Regions from separate parts of the Kitasatospora sp. NPDC048296 genome, predicted to be linked through region 1. Evidence: riboswitches for the same ligand, from Rfam matches in the RefSeq annotation. Region 1 holds a riboswitch; each other region holds the start of a gene.
What was found. Region 1 has a riboswitch for thiamine pyrophosphate ahead of ACGF12_RS00350 (purine-cytosine permease family protein). Riboswitches for the same ligand answer to the same signal wherever they lie in the genome.

Region 1 (6,073 bases):
CGGGGGACGCTAGGACCCTCGACCTGGTCGAGGGCAAGCACGGCCCACCGGCGAAGCACCGGCTTCAGGGACGACCCCGGCCGCCGGACCGCTCCGGAAAACACCGAGGGCGGGTGCCGAGTGGTCTCGGCACCCGCCCTGAGCAGGTGGTTCTCCTACCGGCGGAGAGCGTGGGATTCGAACCCACGGTGACGGGTCACGCCACGACAGTTTTCAAGACTGTTCCCTTAGGCCGCTCGGGCAGCTCTCCAGGCGGAGGTCAGCCTAACGGGTCCGACGGGCTTCGGCGCACACGATTCCGCGCTCCCGAGGGTCACTGGTCGCCGTCGCGCTGACCGAGGGTGACCTTGGTGGTGTACGTCTGGCCGTTGCGGGTGTACTCGACGTCCACCGTCTCGCCCGGCTTGTGCGTCCAGATCCGGCTGACCAGGGCGGGGCCGTTCTCGATCGGCGCGCCGCCGAGCTTGGTGATCACGTCGCCCGGCTTGAGGCCGGCCTTGTCGGCCGCGCCGCCGGGGGTGACGGCCGGCTGGCCCTGGATGTCGCGGGTCTGGATCTGCGCGCCGTCGCCCTTGTAGTCGTCGTTGCGCAGCACGTCGAGCTTGGCGTAGACCGGCTTGCCGGTCTTGATCAGGGTGTCCGCGACCCACTTGGCCTGGTTGATCGGGATGGCGAAGCCCAGGCCGATGCTGCCGGCCCGGCCGTTGGCGGAGGCGTTGGACTGGATCGCCGAGTTGATGCCCATCACCGCGCCGCTGGAGTCGAGCAGCGGGCCGCCGGAGTTGCCGGGGTTGATCGAGGCGTCGGTCTGCAGGGCGTTCATGTACGAGGCCTGCGCGCCGGTCTCGTCGCCCGAGGCGACCGGACGGTCCTTGGCGCTGACGATGCCGCTGGTGACGGTGGACTCCAGGCCGTACGGCGCACCGATCGCGATCGTGGTGTCGCCGACGTTGACCTTGTCGGAGTCGGCCAGCGCCAGGGGCGCCAGCTTGCCCTTCGGCGGGTTGTCGATCTTGACCACGGCGACGTCGTAGCCGTCGGCGTGGCCCAGCACCGAGGCGCTGTAGGACGTGCCGTCGGCGAACTTGACGGTCAGTTTGCCGCCGCTGAGGGCCGGCGCGACCACGTGGTTGTTGGTGAGGATGTGGCCCTCGGTGTCGAAGACGAAGCCGGTGCCGGTGCCCGACTCGCTGCTGTTCTGCGCCTTGATGGTGACGACGCTGGGCAGCGCCTTCTGCGCGATGGCGGCGATCGAGCCGGGGACGGGCTCGTTCTTCTGGGTGTCGCTGGCCTGGACGGTGGTGCTGCGGTGGTCGTCCGCCGAACTGCTGCTGCTGACCTGGTTGGTGGCGACCACGCCGATCGCGCCGCCGGCCACACCGGCGACCAGCGCGACGGCCGCGAGCAGGGCCACCAGGCCGCCGCGCTTCTTGCGCGGGCCGCCGGGGCCGCCGGGGTGGTCGGCCGGGTAGCCGAGCGGGCCGCCGGGGTAGTCGGGGCCTCCGGGGCCGCCGGGGTAGCCCGCACCGCCGGAGGTGGCGTCATGGGCGGCGCCCCAGCCGCCGACCGGCTGGCCGGCGCCGAACGGGTGGTGGCCGTGCGCGGCGGGCGCGGCACCGTACGGCTCCTGCGCACCGGCGGGCGCGGCACCGTACGGCTCCTGCGCACCGGCGGCGGGCACGCCGTGGGACGGGGTCGCGTACGGGTTGGCGGCCGGCGGCAGGGCCGGGGCCACCGGGGCCGCGACCGGAGCAGCGGGGGCCGCGGCAGCGGGCGCGGGCGCGACGGGCGGCGCGGGCGGCAGGACCGGCGGCGGGGCGTCGATGTAGCCGGTGACCGGGTCGACGGCGTGCTCCTCGGCGGCGGGCGCCGCCGGGGCCTCCGGCGCGGGGACCTTGGTGAAGGCCACGGTGGGCTTGTGACCGCCCTCGGCCGGGGCGGCCGCAGCCGGGGCGGCCTCGACCTGCTCGGGCCCGGCCTCCGGCGCGGTCTCCGGCTCCGGGACGCGGCTGAACGCCATCGTCGGCTTGTGCCCGCCGTCGCCCGCGGCGGCGGCCGACGCCGCGTCAGCGGCTTCCGGCGCGGCCTCGGGCTCGGGCTCGGGAACCCGGCTGAACGCCATCGTCGGCTTGTGGCCGCCCTGAGCGGTGCCGTCGGAAACGGGCCCAGCCGTCTCCTCGGGGCCCGCGGGCTGCTCCCCCTGCGGCCCGGTGGGCCCAACCTCGCGCTCGGTGCTCACGGACGACCTCCATAGCTGACAGAACCAAGGACCATAGTTTTTCGCACTGTCGATTCGATTGCCGTAAGGACCCCTCTGAAGAACTCATAAGAATCCTTAGCCGACACCGACGACAGCGATGACGGCGACGGTCGGGGAGCCCCCCTCCCTCCGCCCGGGCGTTCCGCGATGCGGACCGCACACCCCGTGGCCTTTGGCGTTCGTACCCGTGCCGGTTAGCCTGTCGCTCCAAACTGACACGCGGGAGCTTGGACCGACCAGGCTGAGAGTGCGCATGTCGACCGTACGCCAAGTGGGACACCGGCGAACCGTCGAGGGGGCGCTGACCGCCGGAACCTGTCCGGGTAATGCCGGCGTAGGGAGTATCGGCCATGCCGCCTGCTTCGCCATCCTCTTCTTCGAGCGCGTCCACGTCCAAGGATTTCCTTGATCGTCCCGCGGGCGCGACCGCCCCCGGCACCGACGGGCGTGTCGAGGCGCCACTGGTGCTGGACACCGAGCCGCCGCGCACCCTGCGCTTCCGGGACCACTTCGCGCTCTGGATGAACCTGGGCGTCAGCCTGATCGGCTTCTCCACCGCCGCCACCGTGCTCGGCGAGAAGGGCAGCGAGCTGTCGCTGGCCGCCGCGGTGACCGCGATCGTGGCCGGTACGGCGGTCGGCACCGCGATGCTCGGCGTGGCCGCGCTGATCGGCGCCCGGACCGGCGCCCCCGCGATGGCCAACCTGCGCGGGCTGTTCGGCACCCGGCTGTCCTACCTGCCGACCGTGCTGAACATCGTCCAGTGCATCGGCTGGGGCGTGTTCGAGCTGCTGACCATCTCGGCGGGCGCCCAGACCGTCGCCCACACCACCGGCTACCGCTGGCTGTTCGTGCTGGCCGCGGGCGCGCTGACCACCGCGCTGACGATCTGGCCGCTGGGCGCGATCGCGGTGCTGCGCCGCTTCGTGGCCGGGGCGGTCGCGGTCGCGATGGTGTACTTCACCGTCCAGTTGGGCCGTCAGGGCGTACCGGACCCGGGCGCGGGCAACTGGCACGGCTTCCTGGGCGCCACCGACGCGATGATCGCGGTGTCGATCTCCTTCGTCCCGATGGCCGCCGACTACACCCGGCACTCGCGCACCGCGGGCTCGTCCTTCTGGGGGAGCTTCTCCGGCTACACCGTCGCCCAGGTCTGGTGCTACGTGCTCGGCCTGATGGCGCTGCTGCAGTCCGACGGCGACCCGAGCCGGATCTTCGACTCCTTCCTCGGCGTCTGGGCCGGCTGGCTGTTCCTGCTGGTGCTGGTGCTGCGCGAGACCGACCAGTCCTTCGCCAACGTGTACTCGACCGCGATGTCGCTGCAGAACCTGCTGCCGCGGGTGGACCGCCGGGTGCTGAGCGGCGGGATCGGCGTGCTGACCACCGTGCTGGCACTGCGGATCGACAGGTTCACCGACACCTACAGCAACTTCCTCGGCCTGATCGGCTCGGTCTTCGTGCCGCTGCTCGCGGTGCTGGCGGTGGACTACTTCTTCGGGGCCGGCCGGCACGGCTGGGACCTCTCCGAGAAGGCGCCGTCCCGCTGGCTGATGCTGCTGCCGTGGGTGCTGGGCTTCGCGGTCTACCAGTTCATCGCGCCGACCGCGGTGGCCGGCTGGTGGACGGACTTCTGGACCTCGGCCCAGCGGGCCCTGCATTTCACCCCGCAGGAGTGGACCTCCGCCTCGCTGTTCGCCTTCCTGGTGCCGGCCCTGGTCACCTGGGCGCTCACCCCGCTGACCCGGCGCGCCGCCGGCGCCTGAGGCACCGGGGGCGAAACCGGCCCCGCAGGTTGGGACCGTCTTCGCCCCCGCGTCACCTCTGCCGCCTATCGTTGGGCCCGTGACCAGCCCAGACCTGTCCCCGTCGGCGGCGCGCACCGCGCCCTCCGTCCAGGTGATCGCCCATCGCGGTTCCTCCCACGCCCTGCCCGAGCACACCTTCGCGGCCTACCGGCGCGCGCTCGACGAGGGAGCGGACGCCGTCGAGTGCGACGTCCGGGTGACGGCCGACGGCGAGCTGGTCTGCGTGCACGACCGCCGGATCGGCCGGGTCTCGAACGGCCAGGGCACCGTCTCCGCGATGACCCTCGCCGAGCTGGAGGCGTACGACTTTGGCGCCTGGAAGACCGGACGTCCCAGCACCGACCCGGAGCTGCGCGGCGTGCTGCGGCTGGAGCGCCTGCTGGAGCTGGTGGTGGACTGCGGCCGCCCGGTGGACCTGGCGATCGAGACCAAGCACCCGGTGCGCTTCCGCGGCCGGGTCGAGGCCGAGCTGCTGCGGATGCTGGAGCGGTTCAAGATCGGCGCGACCCGGGAGGGCGACCGCCCGTCCGCCCGGATCATGAGCTTCTCCTCGATCGCGCTGAACCGGGTGGCCGCCGCCGCACCGGAGTACCAGCGGGTCTTCCTGATCGAACGGATGCTGCCGCTGCTCGGCCAGCTGCGCCCGGGCAAGCCGCTGCCGGGCGGGGCGCGGATCGCCGGCCCGGGCATCGAGCTGATCAAGGCCAAGCCGCAGCTGGTGCCCCGGCTGCGCGAGCTGGGGCACCAGGTGCACGTGTGGACGGTGGACGAGCCGGCCGACGTCGAGCTCTGCCTGGAGCTCGGGGTGTCCGCGATCATCACCAACCGGCCCGCGGAGGTGCTGGCCCAGCTCGGGCGGTGACCGGCCGGCGGGCCGAAGGCCGTACCGCTCCAGCCTGATCACTCTGGTCGGCAGTCAAACCTTCCGCGCACGGTATTGCCGGAATTCTTGCGTTCGGGCGACGGAGGGTGAGCACGGAATGACCTCTCGTCGACCCTGAGTCGCGTTGCTCGAAATGGACTCGCGGGATCCTCCGGCAGTCGTTTCCGACGCATTACCAAGGGGCATCCATCCCTCGGCATACGCTGAAGGAGGTCCGGGGGTGGCGTTGATGGTGGCGCGCGAAGTGCCGACTTCATCGACCATGGCAGTGCCGCACGGCCCAGCGAGTGTCGGGGTCGTACGGCGCCGACTGCGTCGAGATCTGGGTGACCGGCAGATACCGGAACCGGTCATTGATGATGCCGTATTGATCCTTTCCGAACTGTTGAGCAACGCCTGTCGATACGCCCGTCCGCTCGGCCCGCTGCCGGCCCTCGGCCGCGGGGCCCGGGCCGAGGTGGTGGACCAACTGCTGGTCGGCGTCCCCTCCGGGACGCACCCCGCAGCGGGCGGCCGGGAGCACGACGACGGTACGGGCGAGCCGGGCGGCGGCGTGCTGGTCCGCTGGCAGATGCACGCCGACGGCGTGCTCACCCTGGAGGTCACCGACGGCGGGGCGACCACCCGGCCGCTGCCCGCCAGCCCTTCGCTGACCTCGCGGGGCGGTCGCGGCCTGAGCATCGTCGACCAGCTGGCCAGCGACTGGGGCGTGCGCGACGCGCCCGGCGAGGTGACGGTCTGGGCGGCGCTGCCCGCGCGGGCCCGGCACGCCCGGCGCACCGGCGGCGACGCGCGCAGCGCGTAGCCGCACGTCCGCGGGCACACGCCCGTACGACGCCCGCCCCGGCGCGTTCCCGCGCGCCGGGGGAACGTCAGTAGGCTTCCCGGAGCAAAGGACCACCGTTCCCGGGAGAGCCGCACCATGGGCAAGAAGGCCGCCAAGAAGGCGCCGCAGCGCCAGTCCACCACCGCCGTCACGGGCGAGATCCCCGTGGTCGGGGCCCGCGAGGACTGCCCCTGCGGCTCGGGCCGCCGGTACAAGGCCTGCCACGGCCGGGAGGCCTCGCACGCGGTGCAGGAGCTGGTGCACCGCCCGTTCGAGGGCTTGGCGGGCGAGGCCGACTG
Region 2 (6,073 bases), 260 kb from region 1:
CGGCCCAAGCCTGGCAGGCGCCCGGCCCGGGGGGAAGCTCCCGTCGGACGAGTTGGTGTTGAATGCACCTGGTCCACGCGGTGTACGGACGAGGGAGGACGGCAGCGGTGAAGCTGTTCCGGCTGGACGAACTGGACGCCGAGCGGGCGGCCAACGAGGGCGCGTACCTGCGCTTCCTGCGCGAGCCGCGGATGTCCGCCGGGCTGTACGCGCTCTCCCCCGGCGACACCGACCCGCAGACCGCGCACGAGCAGGACGAGATCTACCAGGTGATCAGCGGCCGCGCCGAGCTGACCGTCGGCGCCGAGACCGCGACCGTCGCGCGCGGCACCGTGGTGTACGTGCCGGCCGGCACCCCGCACAGGTTCCACCACATCACCGAGGAGCTGCGGGTGCTGGTGGTGTTCTCCCCGCCGGAGGACTGAGCGCTTAGGGTCGCAGCATGAGCACCAGGACCCTGACCGAGGAACTCTGGGCGTCGATCGAGCCGGTCTACGCCGAGATCCTCGCCCACCCCTTCATCGGCGGCCTCACCGACGGCACCCTGCCGCGCGAGGCCTTCCGCCACTTCGTCGTCCAGGACTCGCACTACCTGCGCGACTACGCCCGCGCGCTCGCCGTCTGCGCCGCCAAGGCACCCGGCGAGGCGGACGTCCGGGCCTTCGCCGACGACGCGGTCGGCGCGCTGGCCGCGGAGCAGGGCATGCACGCCGAGTTCCTCACGGCCTTCGGCGGCACCGCCGAGGAGGCCGCCGCCGAGCCGGTGCTGCCCACCACCCGGGCCTACACCAGCTACCTGCTGGCCACCGTCTACGGCGGGTCCTTCGCCGAGGCGCTCGGCGCGGTGCTGCCCTGCTACTGGATCTACGCCCGGGTCGGCGAGGCGCTACTCGCCCAGGGCTCCCCCGACCCGCTGTACGCCAAGTGGATCGCCACCTACGGCGACGAGGCCTTCCAGTCCGTGGTGCGCCGGGTGCTGGCGCTCACCGACCGGCTCGGCGGGGAGCTGTCCGCGGCCGAACGCCGCAAGGTGGTCGAGCACTTCAGGACCACCTCGCGCTACGAGTGGATGTTCTGGGACGCCGCCTGGCGCGGGGAGCGCTGGCCGGTCTGACCCCCGTCCGGGGGCGCCCCACCCGGTCGGTCTCGGGGGTCTCCCCGGGGGTGGGGATCGGGGTGATCTCGGGGTTCTCTCCGGGCCGTTGGGCCTCGTTCCGGGGCTGCGGCCACCGTACGATCGAAGCATCGAAAGCAAGCGGGATGCGGCACCGAGTCGGCGGCCGGCCCGAGGGGAGAAGAGGAACCGACATGGCTGAGCTCTGGAAGTCGCTGCCCTCCTGGGTGCGCAACATCGTCATCCCGGTGCTGGTCCTGGTGCTGGCCTGGAACATCATCGCCTTCGTCTTCGGCGTGGTCGGTGCCCTGCTGAGCATCCTGATCAAGCTGCTGGTCGTGGTGGGCATCGCGGCCGCCGTGGTGATCCTGGTGAAGAAGGCCGCGAAGAGCTGAATCCGCTCCGCCGCGCGGACCGCGGCGGAGCACCCCGGAGGCCCGGCACCCCGTGAGCGGGGGCCGGGCCTCGGCCTTTTCGGCCGGATATTCGGTGCGGGGGCCTTCTGGACCTGCGGCGATCGGCTCGCTACCGTGTTGGGCGTCATGTGCAGGCAACACCGCCTGCGACGCGGGAGCTCGGAGCACCGGGCTGAGAGGGCGCTGACCGGAACGTCGACGGACGGACCGACGGCTGCGTCGACCGCAGGAACCTGGACCGGGTAATGCCGGCGTAGGGAGTAGAGGTCAGATGACCACGTTCGAAGCACAGCCGCAGTCTGCCCAGAGCACCCCCAGCAGCGAGCGCACCGGCTACCCGACCCCGGCCTGGCGCAAGGCCTACCGGGACGGGTCCCGCCCGGACCTGCGGGTGCCCTACCGCGAGGTGCAGCTCACCAACGGCAGGACCGTGCCGCTGTACGACACCTCCGGCCCGTACACCGACCCGGCCTACGAGCCCGACGTGCGGCGCGGCCTGCCCGCCCTGCGCGACTCCTGGATCCGCCAGCGCGGCGACGTCGAGGAGTACGACGGCCGCGAGGCGCGCCCCGAGGACGACGGGATCAAGCACACCTCGCCGCGCGGCGGCAACCTGCGCAACCTGGACGCCGTCTTCCCCGGCCGCCCGCGCCGCCCGCTGCGCGGTCGCGGCGGTGTGGCCGTCACTCAACTCGCTTACGCCAAGCGGGGCGTGGTGACGCCGGAGATGGAGTTCGTGGCGCTGCGCGAGGGGCTGGAGCCCGAGTTCGTGCGCGACGAGGTGGCCCGCGGCCGCGCCGTCATCCCGGTGAACGTGAACCACCCCGAGGTGGAGCCGGCCATCATCGGCACCAACTTCCTGGTGAAGATCAACGCCAACATCGGCAACTCCGCCGTGACCTCCTCGATCGAGGAGGAGGTGGAGAAGATGACCTGGGCCACCCGCTGGGGCGCCGACACCGTCATGGACCTCTCCACCGGCCGCAACATCCACACCACCCGCGAGTGGATCCTGCGCAACTCCCCCGTGCCGATCGGCACCGTGCCGCTCTACCAGGCGCTGGAGAAGGTGGACGGCAGGGCCGAGGACCTGACCTGGGAGGTCTACCGGGACACCATCATCGAGCAGTGCGAGCAGGGCGTCGACTACATGACCGTCCACGCCGGGGTGCTGCTGCGGTACGTCCCGCTCACCGCGCGCCGCAAGACCGGCATCGTCTCGCGCGGCGGCTCGATCATGGCCGCGTGGTGCCTGGCGCACCACAAGGAGAACTTCCTCTACACCAACTTCGAGGAACTCTGCGACATCCTGGCGAGCTACGACGTCACCTTCTCGCTCGGTGACGGCCTGCGCCCCGGCTCGATCGCGGACGCCAACGACGAGGCGCAGTTCGCCGAGCTGCAGACCCTCGGCGAGCTGGGCCGGATCGCCCGCGAGCGCGACGTCCAGGTGATGATCGAGGGCCCGGGCCACGTCCCGATGCACAAGATCAAGGAGAACATGGATCTCCAGAAGGAGATCTGCGACGAGGCGCCGTTCTACACCCTCGGCCCCCTCACCACCGACGTCGCCCCCGGCTACGACCACATCACCTCGGGCATCGGCGCCGCGATGATCGCCTGGTGGGGCACCGCGATGCTCTGCTACGTCACCCCCAAGGAGCACCTGGGCCTGCCCAACCGGGACGACGTCAAGACCGGCGTGATCACCTACAAGATCGCCGCCCACGCCGCCGACCTCGCCAAGGGCCACCCCGGCGCCCAGGCCTGGGACGACGCCCTCTCCGACGCCCGCTTCGAGTTCCGCTGGGAGGACCAGTTCAACCTGGCCCTCGACCCGGAGACCGCTCGCGACTTCCACGACGAGACCCTCCCCGCCGAACCCGCCAAGACGGCCCACTTCTGCTCGATGTGCGGCCCGAAGTTCTGCTCGATGAAGATCAGTCAAAAGATCCGCGACGAGCACGGCGACGGGTCGACGGCCGTCTCCAGCGAGTTCGACGCCGACGCCGAGGCCGGCATGCAGGCCATGTCCGAGGAGTTCAAGGCCCAGGGCAGCCGGGTCTACCTCCCGCTGGCCGACTGACAGTCAGAAGCGCCGACCCCGTGCTCCACGCTCCGGGTCGGCGCTTCGCCGTCTCGGCGGCCGTCGTCATCCGGCCGCGCTCGTGGTCCAAGGCCGGATGTTGTGGTTGACGTGGAAGAGGTTGTCGGGGTCGTAGGTCTGCTTGACGGCGACCAGACGGGCGTAGTTGTCGCGGTAGTCGGCGGTCACCCGGTGCTGGTCGTCGGCACTCACGAAGTTGACGTAGCCGCCGGCAGCGGAGTGCGGTTCGAGGGCCGCGTAGTAGCCGCGCACCCATGCGATGTTGGCCTCGGAGTCGGCCGGGTCGGGCCAGGCGCCGACGATCACGGTGGCGAAGTTGGCGTCGCGGTAGGAGAAGGCCGTGCCGTCATGAGCAACCCGGTGGACGGCGCCGTTGAGCGGATAGACGTGGCAGGCCGAATTGACCGTCGGCACCCGCGGACCGTACGCGACGTGTGCGGCGATCGCCCCGTCGGTGAGCTCGGTGGAGAACGCGCCCTTCCAGTACTGGTGCAGCCCGGGCGGCAGCAGCGCGTCGAACATGCCCACAAGCGCCGGGTACGGCATCGGGCCGACCATCTCGGCGACCACGGGCGCCACCTCGCGGTACGGCCGCACAGCCCGCTCGGCCTCCTCCATCGGGCCGCTCCAGCAGGCGACCAGAATCGCGAAGGTGTCGCCGTGCCGGTCCGCCGGGATGAACGGCAGTGGGGGTGCGATCTGGAAGCCGGGAAAGACGCTCAGCTGCTCGGCGGCGTCGACGATGGCATCGCGGTAGAACCGCATGATCCCGGCCGTGTGTTCCAGCTCGTAGAGGATCAGCCCGGCATAGACGTCCTTGACGGGGGAGAGCCGGTACTCGAAGGAGGTCACCGCGCCGAAGTTGCCGCCCCCGCCGCGCAACGCCCAGAACAGGTCGGGGTGGCTCTGCTCGTCGACGACCAGGAACCGGCCGTCGGCCGTCACCAGGTCGACGGAGAGCAGGTTGTCGCAGGTCAGGCCCAGGCTGCGCGCCAGGTATCCGAAGCCGCCGCCGAGGGTGAGCCCGCCGACCCCGGTGGTGGAGATGATCCCGCCGGTGACGGCCAAGCCGAAGGGGTAGGTCGCCGCGTTGAGGTCCGCCAGGGTGGCCCCGCCCTCGACCCGGGCCGTCCGCCGTTCCGGGTCCACCCGGACACCGCGCATCCCCCCGAGATCGGCCACGATGCCGTCGTCGCAGGTCCCGTACCCCGGGGCGCTGTGTGACCCGCCGCGGACCGCCAGGTCCAGTGCGTTCTCCCGGGCGAAGTCCACCGCGGCCATGACATCGCCCGCGTTGGCGCACCGCACGACCACGGCCGGCTTGCGGTCGATCATGGCGTTGTAGACCCTGCGGGCCTCGTCGTAGTCCTCGTCGCCGGCAGTGACCACCGCACCGTGCACCCGGCCCGTCAACTCTTCAACCGTCTGTTTGCTCATGTGCGCTGCTCCTGCCGTGGGCCCCGCCCTGCCGGCGGAACGATCGGCGCACCTCGCCGACGGTCCCCGGTCGGCCACTTCTCACGCTACGCCGCGCTGGGGGACGGCCCCACCGGACGTGATGTGCGACCAACGACCGTCCGAGGAACGCGGCGCCCACCCGGTGGAGGACATGGAGCCGGCACCGGCCCCGGGAAACTCGTCGAAAAAACCTCCGCGAACAGCGATGAGTTCTCGATGCGGCCCCGGTCCACCCCTGTGAAAGCGACAACGCGACCATGGAGGAGACACCGAGATGACCGAGAACCTGGGCGAGCTGACTATCACCCGTGAGCTGGCGGGCACCCCGGCCGCTGCGTTCCAGGCGTACATCGACCCCGAGCAGTTCGTCCGCTTCTGGGGCCCGGTCGGCACCCATGTTCCGCTGGAGACCGTGACCATCGAGCCGAAGGCCGAAGGCCGACGGACGCTACGACAGCACCATGGTCATCGAGGCCACCGGCGACCGGTACCCGCTGAAGGCCGAGATCACCGACATCCGGCCCGGAGAGTTCTTCACGATGGTCGAGGAGGGCACGGGCATGCGCTCCACCCTCACCTTCACCGACCTCGGCGAGGGCCGCACCCGGGTGGTGCTGCACCAGAGCGACGTGCCGGCGATGTTCCGCGGCCCGGAGGCCGAGGCGGGGCTCAACTCCAGCTTCGGCCGCCTGGTCGAGCACCTCGCCGCCCAGCACTGACCGCCGGCGCTCGCCGTCTCCGCCTCGTCGTACCTAGCGGTCGGCGAGGAAGTCGAGCAGCTGGCGCGCCAGTTCCTCCGGCTGCTCCAGGTGCACGTCGTGGCCCGTGCCGCGAATGCTTGAGGCCACCGTGTCCGGGCGAAGGCGGAGCATCTCGCCCAGCTCGGCCGGCGGGATGATGCCGCGTTGCCCGAGTACGACGAGGGTCGGGCAGGCGACGCCGGCCCACTCCGCCCAGAAGGCGCGCCGGGCGTTCTCG
Region 3 (6,073 bases), on a different contig from region 1:
CCTTGAGGGCGACCACCCGGTCCAGCCGGGTGTCGGTGCCCCGGTAGACGGTGGACATCCCGCCGGTCGCGATGCGCTGCTCGACCCGGTACCTGTTGTCGAGCAGGGTACCGATCAGGGGGTCGTGCAAAGCCATGTCCACCCGGGGGAGTCTAGTGGTGAAGCCGCGCGCCGGACCCGGAGGACACCTCCTCCGGGCCCGGCTGTGCCCGGCTTGTGACACGGGACACCCGGTCTCAGAAGGCGGGCCGCTCCCGGGTGTCCAGGGCGGCGCGGCCGGCCATCGCGGAGGAGGCCTCGGCGTGGAAACGGCGCGGGATGCGGCCGGCCCGGTGGGCGAGCCGGCCGGCCTCGGCGGCGTGCCGCATCGCCTCGGCCATCAGCACCGGGTCCTGAGCGCGCGTCACCGCGGAGGCGAGCATCACCGCCGCGCAGCCCAGCTCCATCGCCAGCGCGACGTCGGAGGCGGTGCCGGCACCCGCGTCCAGGATCACCGGGACGCCCGCGCTCTCCACGATCAGCTGGAAGTTGTGCGGGTTGCGGATGCCCAGACCGGAGCCGATCGGCGAGCCCAGCGGCATGATCGCCGCGCAGCCGACGTCTTCCAGCTTGCGCGCCAGCACCGGGTCGTCGTTGGTGTACGGGAGCACGGTGAAGCCGTCGTCGACCAGGGTCTCGGCGGCGTCCAGCAGCTCGATCGGGTCGGGCAGCAGGGTGCGCTCGTCGGCGATCACCTCCAGCTTCACCCAGTCGGTGCCGAGCGCCTCGCGGGCCAGCCGGGCGGTCAGTACGGCCTCGCCGGCGGTGAAGCAACCGGCCGTGTTGGGCAGCACCCGGATGCCGTTGCGGGTCAGCACGTCCAGGACGGAGCCCTGGGTGGTGGCGTCGACCCGGCGCATGGCCACCGTGGTCAGCTCGGTGCCGGAGGCGAGCAGCGCGCGCTCCAGGACCTCCAGGCTGGGCGCGCCGCCGGTGCCCATGATGAGCCGGGAGGAGAAGGTCGTCCCGGCGATGGTGAGAAGGTCGTCGGCCATGGCTCAGCCTCCCTGGACGGCGGTGAGGATCTCGACCCGGTCACCGGTGTTCAGCGGCGTGTCGGACCACGAACTACGGGGCACCACAGCCTCGTTGACGGCGGCGGCTACTCCGGTGTTGGCCTTGCTGACGGTGGCCACCAGCTCGGCGAGGGTCGTGGCGGCGGGCGTCCGGCGGGGCTCGCCGTTGACGGTCAGGGCGATCTCGGTCATGCGGAGGCCTTCGTGGTGGAGTGGTCGGGGGAGAACCGGGCGGGCGTGAACGGCGCTGCGAGGTCCGGGACTTCGCCGGTCGCCAGGTACTCGGTGATCAGGTCGGCGGTCACCGGGGTGAGCAGCACGCCGTTGCGGTAGTGGCCGGTGGCGGCGACCAGTCCGGGCAGCGGGGTCGGGCCCAGCAGCGGGGCGTTGTCCGGCGAGCCGGGGCGCAGCCCGGCGGAGGTCTCCACCAGCGGGAGTTCGGTGATACCGGGGACCAACTCGTGGGCGTCACGGAGGAGTTCGTACACCCCGCCGGCGGTGACGGTGGTGTCGTAGCCCTGCTCCTCGGTGGTCGCGCCGATCACCAGCTCGCCGTTCTCGCGCGGCACCAGGTACAGGTGCTGCCCGCGCACGACCGCGCGGACGTTGCGGGAGAGGAACGGCCGGTAGGCGTCCGGGATGCGGAGCCGAAGCACCTGTCCCTTCACCGGGCGGATCGCGGGCAGCACGCCCTCGGGCAGGCCGGGCAGCCGGTGGCTGTAGGGGCCGGCGGCGAGCACGATCTGATCGGCGGTCACCGTCTCCCCGGTGCTGAGCCGGGCGCCGACCGCGCGGCCGTCCTCGACGAGCAGCTCGACGGCCTCGGCGCGCCGACCGACGACGCCCGCGCGCTCACCGGCCAGCAGCAGTGCGGTGAGCAGCCGCCGGGGATCCACCTGGTGGTCGTTCGCGACGTGCAGGCCGCCGCGCACACCGGGGGCCAGCATCGGCTCCAGCCTGCGGGCCTCCCGGCCGGTCAGCCAGCTCGACTCCAGACCGAGCCGCTGGTGGAAGGCGTGCAGTTCGCGCAGTTCCTCGCGGTCGTCGGAGTCCAGTGCGACGGCGATCGTGCCGCACCGGCGGTAGCCGGTGTCCTCGCCGCCGCTCGCCTCGGTGAGCTCGGCGGCGAAGGCCGCGTACCGCTCGTTCGAGGCCATGCCGAGGCGCAGCAGCGGCTCCTCGCCGTACTGCAGCTCGGTGACCGGGGCGAGCATCCCGGCCGCGACCGCGGCCGCCCCGCCGCCGGGGGAGGGGTCGACCACGACCACGTTCCCCAGCCCGCGCTGCGCGGCGCGCCACGCGACGGCGAGGCCGACGATGCCCCCGCCGATCACCAGCACGTCGGCGCGGTCGCCTGATGGCAAGCGTGACAAAGCTGCTCTTCTCCCTTCGCCGGTATGACCCGGATCAGGTTCGGACGGTCGCGGGCCGTGCCAGCCCGCCTCTCAGCCCGGTACGCCGGGCTCCCGTGTGGTGCACCCACCTTAACGCCGGGGGTCGGCCCGGCCGAAGGGCCGTGTGAGGGGTGGGACGGGTGAGCAGGATGGTTGCCGCCCGCCCCGCCCCCGCAGGGCCTGTCTTCGAACTCCCGCCTGCCGGGTGCCGCCGCGGCGCTGAGTACAGTGACGGGCGTGGCAGAGCTGAGCGGAACGGATCAGGTGGTCGTCGTCGGGGCCGGGCTGGCCGGGGCGCAGTGCGCCCTGAAGCTGCGGCAGGGCGGCTGGCGGGGGCGGATCACCCTGGTCGGCGAGGAGCCGCACGCGCCGTACGACCGGCCGCCGCTCTCCAAGGACGTGCTGCTCGGCAAGGCCGACGCCACCACCCTGGACATCGACTACGGGCAGCTCGGCATCGAGCTGCTCACCGGTCGTCGCGCCACCGGCCTCACCCCGGGCGTGCTGCACACCGACGGCGGCGACCTCCCGTACGACTCGCTGGTGATCGCCACCGGCGCCACTCCGCGCGCCCTGCCCGGTGCCGAGCGCGCCCACGTGCTGCACACCCTGGACGACGCCCTGGCGCTGCGCGCGCTGCTGCGCCCCGGGCTGCGGCTGGTCCTGGTCGGCGCGGGCTGGATCGGCGCCGAGGTGTCCACCGCCGCGCGGCAGGCCGGCTGCGAGGTGACCGTGGTGGAGGCCGGCCCGGCGCCGGTGCCGGGCGCGCTGCCGACCGGGGTCGGCTCGGCGATGGCCGCCTGGTACGCCGAGGCCGGGGTCGAGCTGCGCTGCGGGGTCGGCGTGGCCGCCGTCGAGCCGGGCGCGGTGCTGCTGGCGGACGGCTCGCACCTGCCCGCCGACGAGGTGGTGGTCGGCGTCGGCGCCCGGCCCGCGACCGGCTGGCTGGCCGGCTCGGGCGTCGAGCTGGACGAGGCCGGGGCGGTCCTGGTGGACGAGCGGCTGCGCACCGGCCTGCCCGGGGTCTTCGCGGCCGGGGACTGCGTCAGCTACCCGTCGGCCCGCTCCGGTGCCCGGCTGGCCGTGCAGCACTGGGACCACGCGCTGCAGTCCGGCGAGGCCGCGGCCGCCGCCGTGCTGGGGGCCGACGCGCCGTACGATCCGGTGCCGTACTTCTGGTCCGAGCAGTTCGGCCGGATGGTCCAGTACGCCGGCCGGCACGCCGAGGGCGACGAGCTGCTGTGGCGCGGCAGCCCGCAGGACGCGGCCTGGTCGGTGCTCTGGCTGCGTGACGGGGCGCCGAGCGCGCTGCTGGCGGTGGACCGGCCGCGCGACCTGACCCAGGGGCGGAAGCTGATCGAGCGCGGGGCGGTGCTGGACCCGGCCCGCGCGGCGGACCCGACGGTGGCGCTGAAGGCTGCCACCAGCTAGGGGGCGTGTGCGTGGCGGGGGGCAGAGGTGGCAGTCTGGTGCCGTGAGTGAGATCGATGCCAAGACTGAAGCCCTGGTCCCCGAGTGGCTGTACCTCCCCGACATCTCCGAGCGGTGGGGTGTGGTGGTCACCGAGGTCCGCAACATGGTCAAGCACGGTGACCTGATCGCCGTCCGCCGCGGCCCCAACAAGTCGCTGCAGGTCCCGGCGGCGTTCGTCGACGAGACCGGCCCGGTCAAGCACCTGGTCGGACTGCTGACGGTGCTGCGGGACAGCGGGTTCTCCGACGCGGAGATCATCGAGTGGATGTTCACCGAGGACCCGTCGCTGCCCGGCACCCCGGTGCAGGCGCTGTGGGAGAACCGTGCCACCGAGGTCAAGCGCCGCGCCCAGGCCATGGCCCTGTGATGAGCGGCCTGCGCTCCCGCTTGGCCGACGCCCGGCTCTACCTGTGCACGGACGCCCGCCGCGAGCAGGGCGACCTCGCCGAGTTCCTGGACGCGGCGCTGGCCGGTGGCGTGGACATCGTCCAGCTCCGCGACAAGGGCCTGGAGGCCAAGCAGGAGCTGGCGGCCCTGGAGGTCTTCGCCGACGCCTGCCGCCGCCACGGCAAGCTGCTGGCCGTCAACGACCGCGCCGACGTCGCCCACGCGGCCCGGCCGGACGTGCTGCACCTCGGCCAGGACGACCTGCCGGTGCCGGCCGCCCGGGCGATCCTCGGTGAGGACGTGCTGATCGGACGGTCCTGCCACGCCGAGTCCGAGGTGGACGCGGCGGTCGCCGAGCCGGGCGTGGACTACTTCTGCACCGGCCCGGTCTGGCCGACCCCGACCAAGCCGGGCCGCCCGGCGCCGGGCCTCGGCCTGGTGTCGTACGCGGCGAAGCAGCCGACCGACCGGCCGTGGTTCGCGATCGGCGGGATCGACCTCGGCAACCTGGACGAGGTGCTGGCCGCCGGGGCCCGCCGGATCGTCGTGGTCCGGGCCATCACCGCGGCGCAGGACCCGCAGGCGGCCGCCGCCGAGCTGTCCCGCCGGGTGCGCGCGGCGCTCTGACCGCCTCCGGGGCCGTCGCCGTCCGTCAGTACTTGCGGACGGTGGCGGCCTCGGCCAACGCCAGCAGCACCGTACGGGCCCGCTCGTCGGCGAGCGGCGCCGCCTCCAGCGCGGCCAGCGACTGCCGCATCAGCTCCTCGATCCGGCGCTCCACCAGCTCGGGCGCGCCGCTGCGGGCGACCAGCTCGCGCAGCTCGACGACCTCCTCGGCGGCCAGGTCCGGCGCGCCGAGCCGGGCGTCCAGGTGCCGGGCGTCGGCGGGCGACAGGGCGCGCATCGCGTGCGCGACCAGCAGGGTGCGCTTGCCCTCGCGCAGGTCGTCCCCGGCCGGCTTGCCGGTGACGGCCGGGTCCCCGAAGACCCCGAGCAGGTCGTCCCGCAGCTGGAAGGCCTCGCCCAGCGGCAGCCCGAACGCCCCGAACGCCTCGACCAACTCCGGCCCGGCCCCGGCGAGCAGGGCGCCGACCTGCAGCGGTCGCTCGATCGTGTACTTCGCCGACTTGTAGTGCAGGACGGTCTGCGCGCGGTCCAGCGCGCCCTCGTCGGTCGAGTCGCCGGCCACCGGTTCCAGCACGTCCAGGTACTGGCCGACCATGACCTCGGTGCGCATCAGGTCGAACACCGGCTTGGCGGCCAGCACGGCGGCCGGGTCCAGTCCGGAGCGCAGGAACAGCTCGTCGCACCAGATCAGCAGCAGGTCGCCGAGCAGCACCGCGGCCGAGGTGCCGTACTGCTCGCGGTCGCCGCGCCAGCCGCTGTCCCGGTGCAGGGCCTCGAAGCGGCGGTGGACGGAGGGCAGGCCGCGGCGGGTGTCGCTGCGGTCCATCAGGTCGTCGTGCACCAGGGCGCTGGCCTGCAGCAGCTCCAGCGCGGCCGCCGCGTTGGCGATCCCCTCACCGGCGGCCGGGCCGCCGGCGCCGCGCCAGCCCCAGTAGCAGAAGGCCGGGCGCAGCCGCTTGCCGCCGTCCAGCAGGAAGTCGCGCAGCGCGTCGGAGGCGGGCACCAGTTGCGGCGAGATCTTGCCGAGCAGCGCGGACTGGCCGTCCATGAACGCGGCGAGGGCGGCGTTGACGCGCGCGCGGACGTCCTCCACGTCAATGGGGTTGGCCGGCCGGTTGCTGGACGAGGTCACGATGA

Region 2: it holds a riboswitch for thiamine pyrophosphate, as region 1 does, so the genes downstream of both, thiC (phosphomethylpyrimidine synthase ThiC) here and ACGF12_RS00350 (purine-cytosine permease family protein) in region 1, are expected to answer to the same signal.
Region 3: it holds a riboswitch for thiamine pyrophosphate, as region 1 does, so the genes downstream of both, thiO (glycine oxidase ThiO) here and ACGF12_RS00350 (purine-cytosine permease family protein) in region 1, are expected to answer to the same signal.

Annotation. Positions count from the first base shown of each region.
Region 1 is NZ_JBICZB010000001.1:69,969-76,041, forward strand. Features, by position in the region: tRNA gene ACGF12_RS00340 (tRNA-Ser) at 163-250, opposite strand; gene ACGF12_RS00345 (S1C family serine protease) at 314-2,239, opposite strand; TPP riboswitch at 2,470-2,618, shown strand; gene ACGF12_RS00350 (purine-cytosine permease family protein) at 2,725-4,023, shown strand; gene ACGF12_RS00355 (glycerophosphodiester phosphodiesterase) at 4,103-4,927, shown strand; gene ACGF12_RS00360 (ATP-binding protein) at 5,316-5,753, shown strand; gene ACGF12_RS00365 (DUF5926 family protein) at 5,871-6,073, shown strand, end outside.
Region 2 is NZ_JBICZB010000001.1:333,629-339,701, forward strand. Features, by position in the region: gene ACGF12_RS01535 (cupin domain-containing protein) at 108-425, shown strand; gene tenA (thiaminase II) at 443-1,114, shown strand; gene ACGF12_RS01545 (DUF5326 family protein) at 1,309-1,509, shown strand; TPP riboswitch at 1,672-1,807, shown strand; gene thiC (phosphomethylpyrimidine synthase ThiC) at 1,802-3,616, shown strand; gene ACGF12_RS01555 (FAD-binding oxidoreductase) at 3,683-5,074, opposite strand; partial or broken gene ACGF12_RS01560 (SRPBCC domain-containing protein) at 5,548-5,814, shown strand; partial or broken gene ACGF12_RS01565 (alpha/beta fold hydrolase) at 5,848-6,073, opposite strand, start outside.
Region 3 is NZ_JBICZB010000006.1:18,186-24,258, forward strand. Features, by position in the region: gene pknB (Stk1 family PASTA domain-containing Ser/Thr kinase) at 1-136, opposite strand, end outside; gene ACGF12_RS06540 (thiazole synthase) at 237-1,034, opposite strand; gene thiS (sulfur carrier protein ThiS) at 1,038-1,247, opposite strand; gene thiO (glycine oxidase ThiO) at 1,244-2,419, opposite strand; TPP riboswitch at 2,423-2,535, opposite strand; gene ACGF12_RS06555 (NAD(P)/FAD-dependent oxidoreductase) at 2,678-3,880, shown strand; gene ACGF12_RS06560 (Rv2175c family DNA-binding protein) at 3,924-4,289, shown strand; gene thiE (thiamine phosphate synthase) at 4,289-4,936, shown strand; gene ACGF12_RS06570 (polyprenyl synthetase family protein) at 4,962-6,068, opposite strand.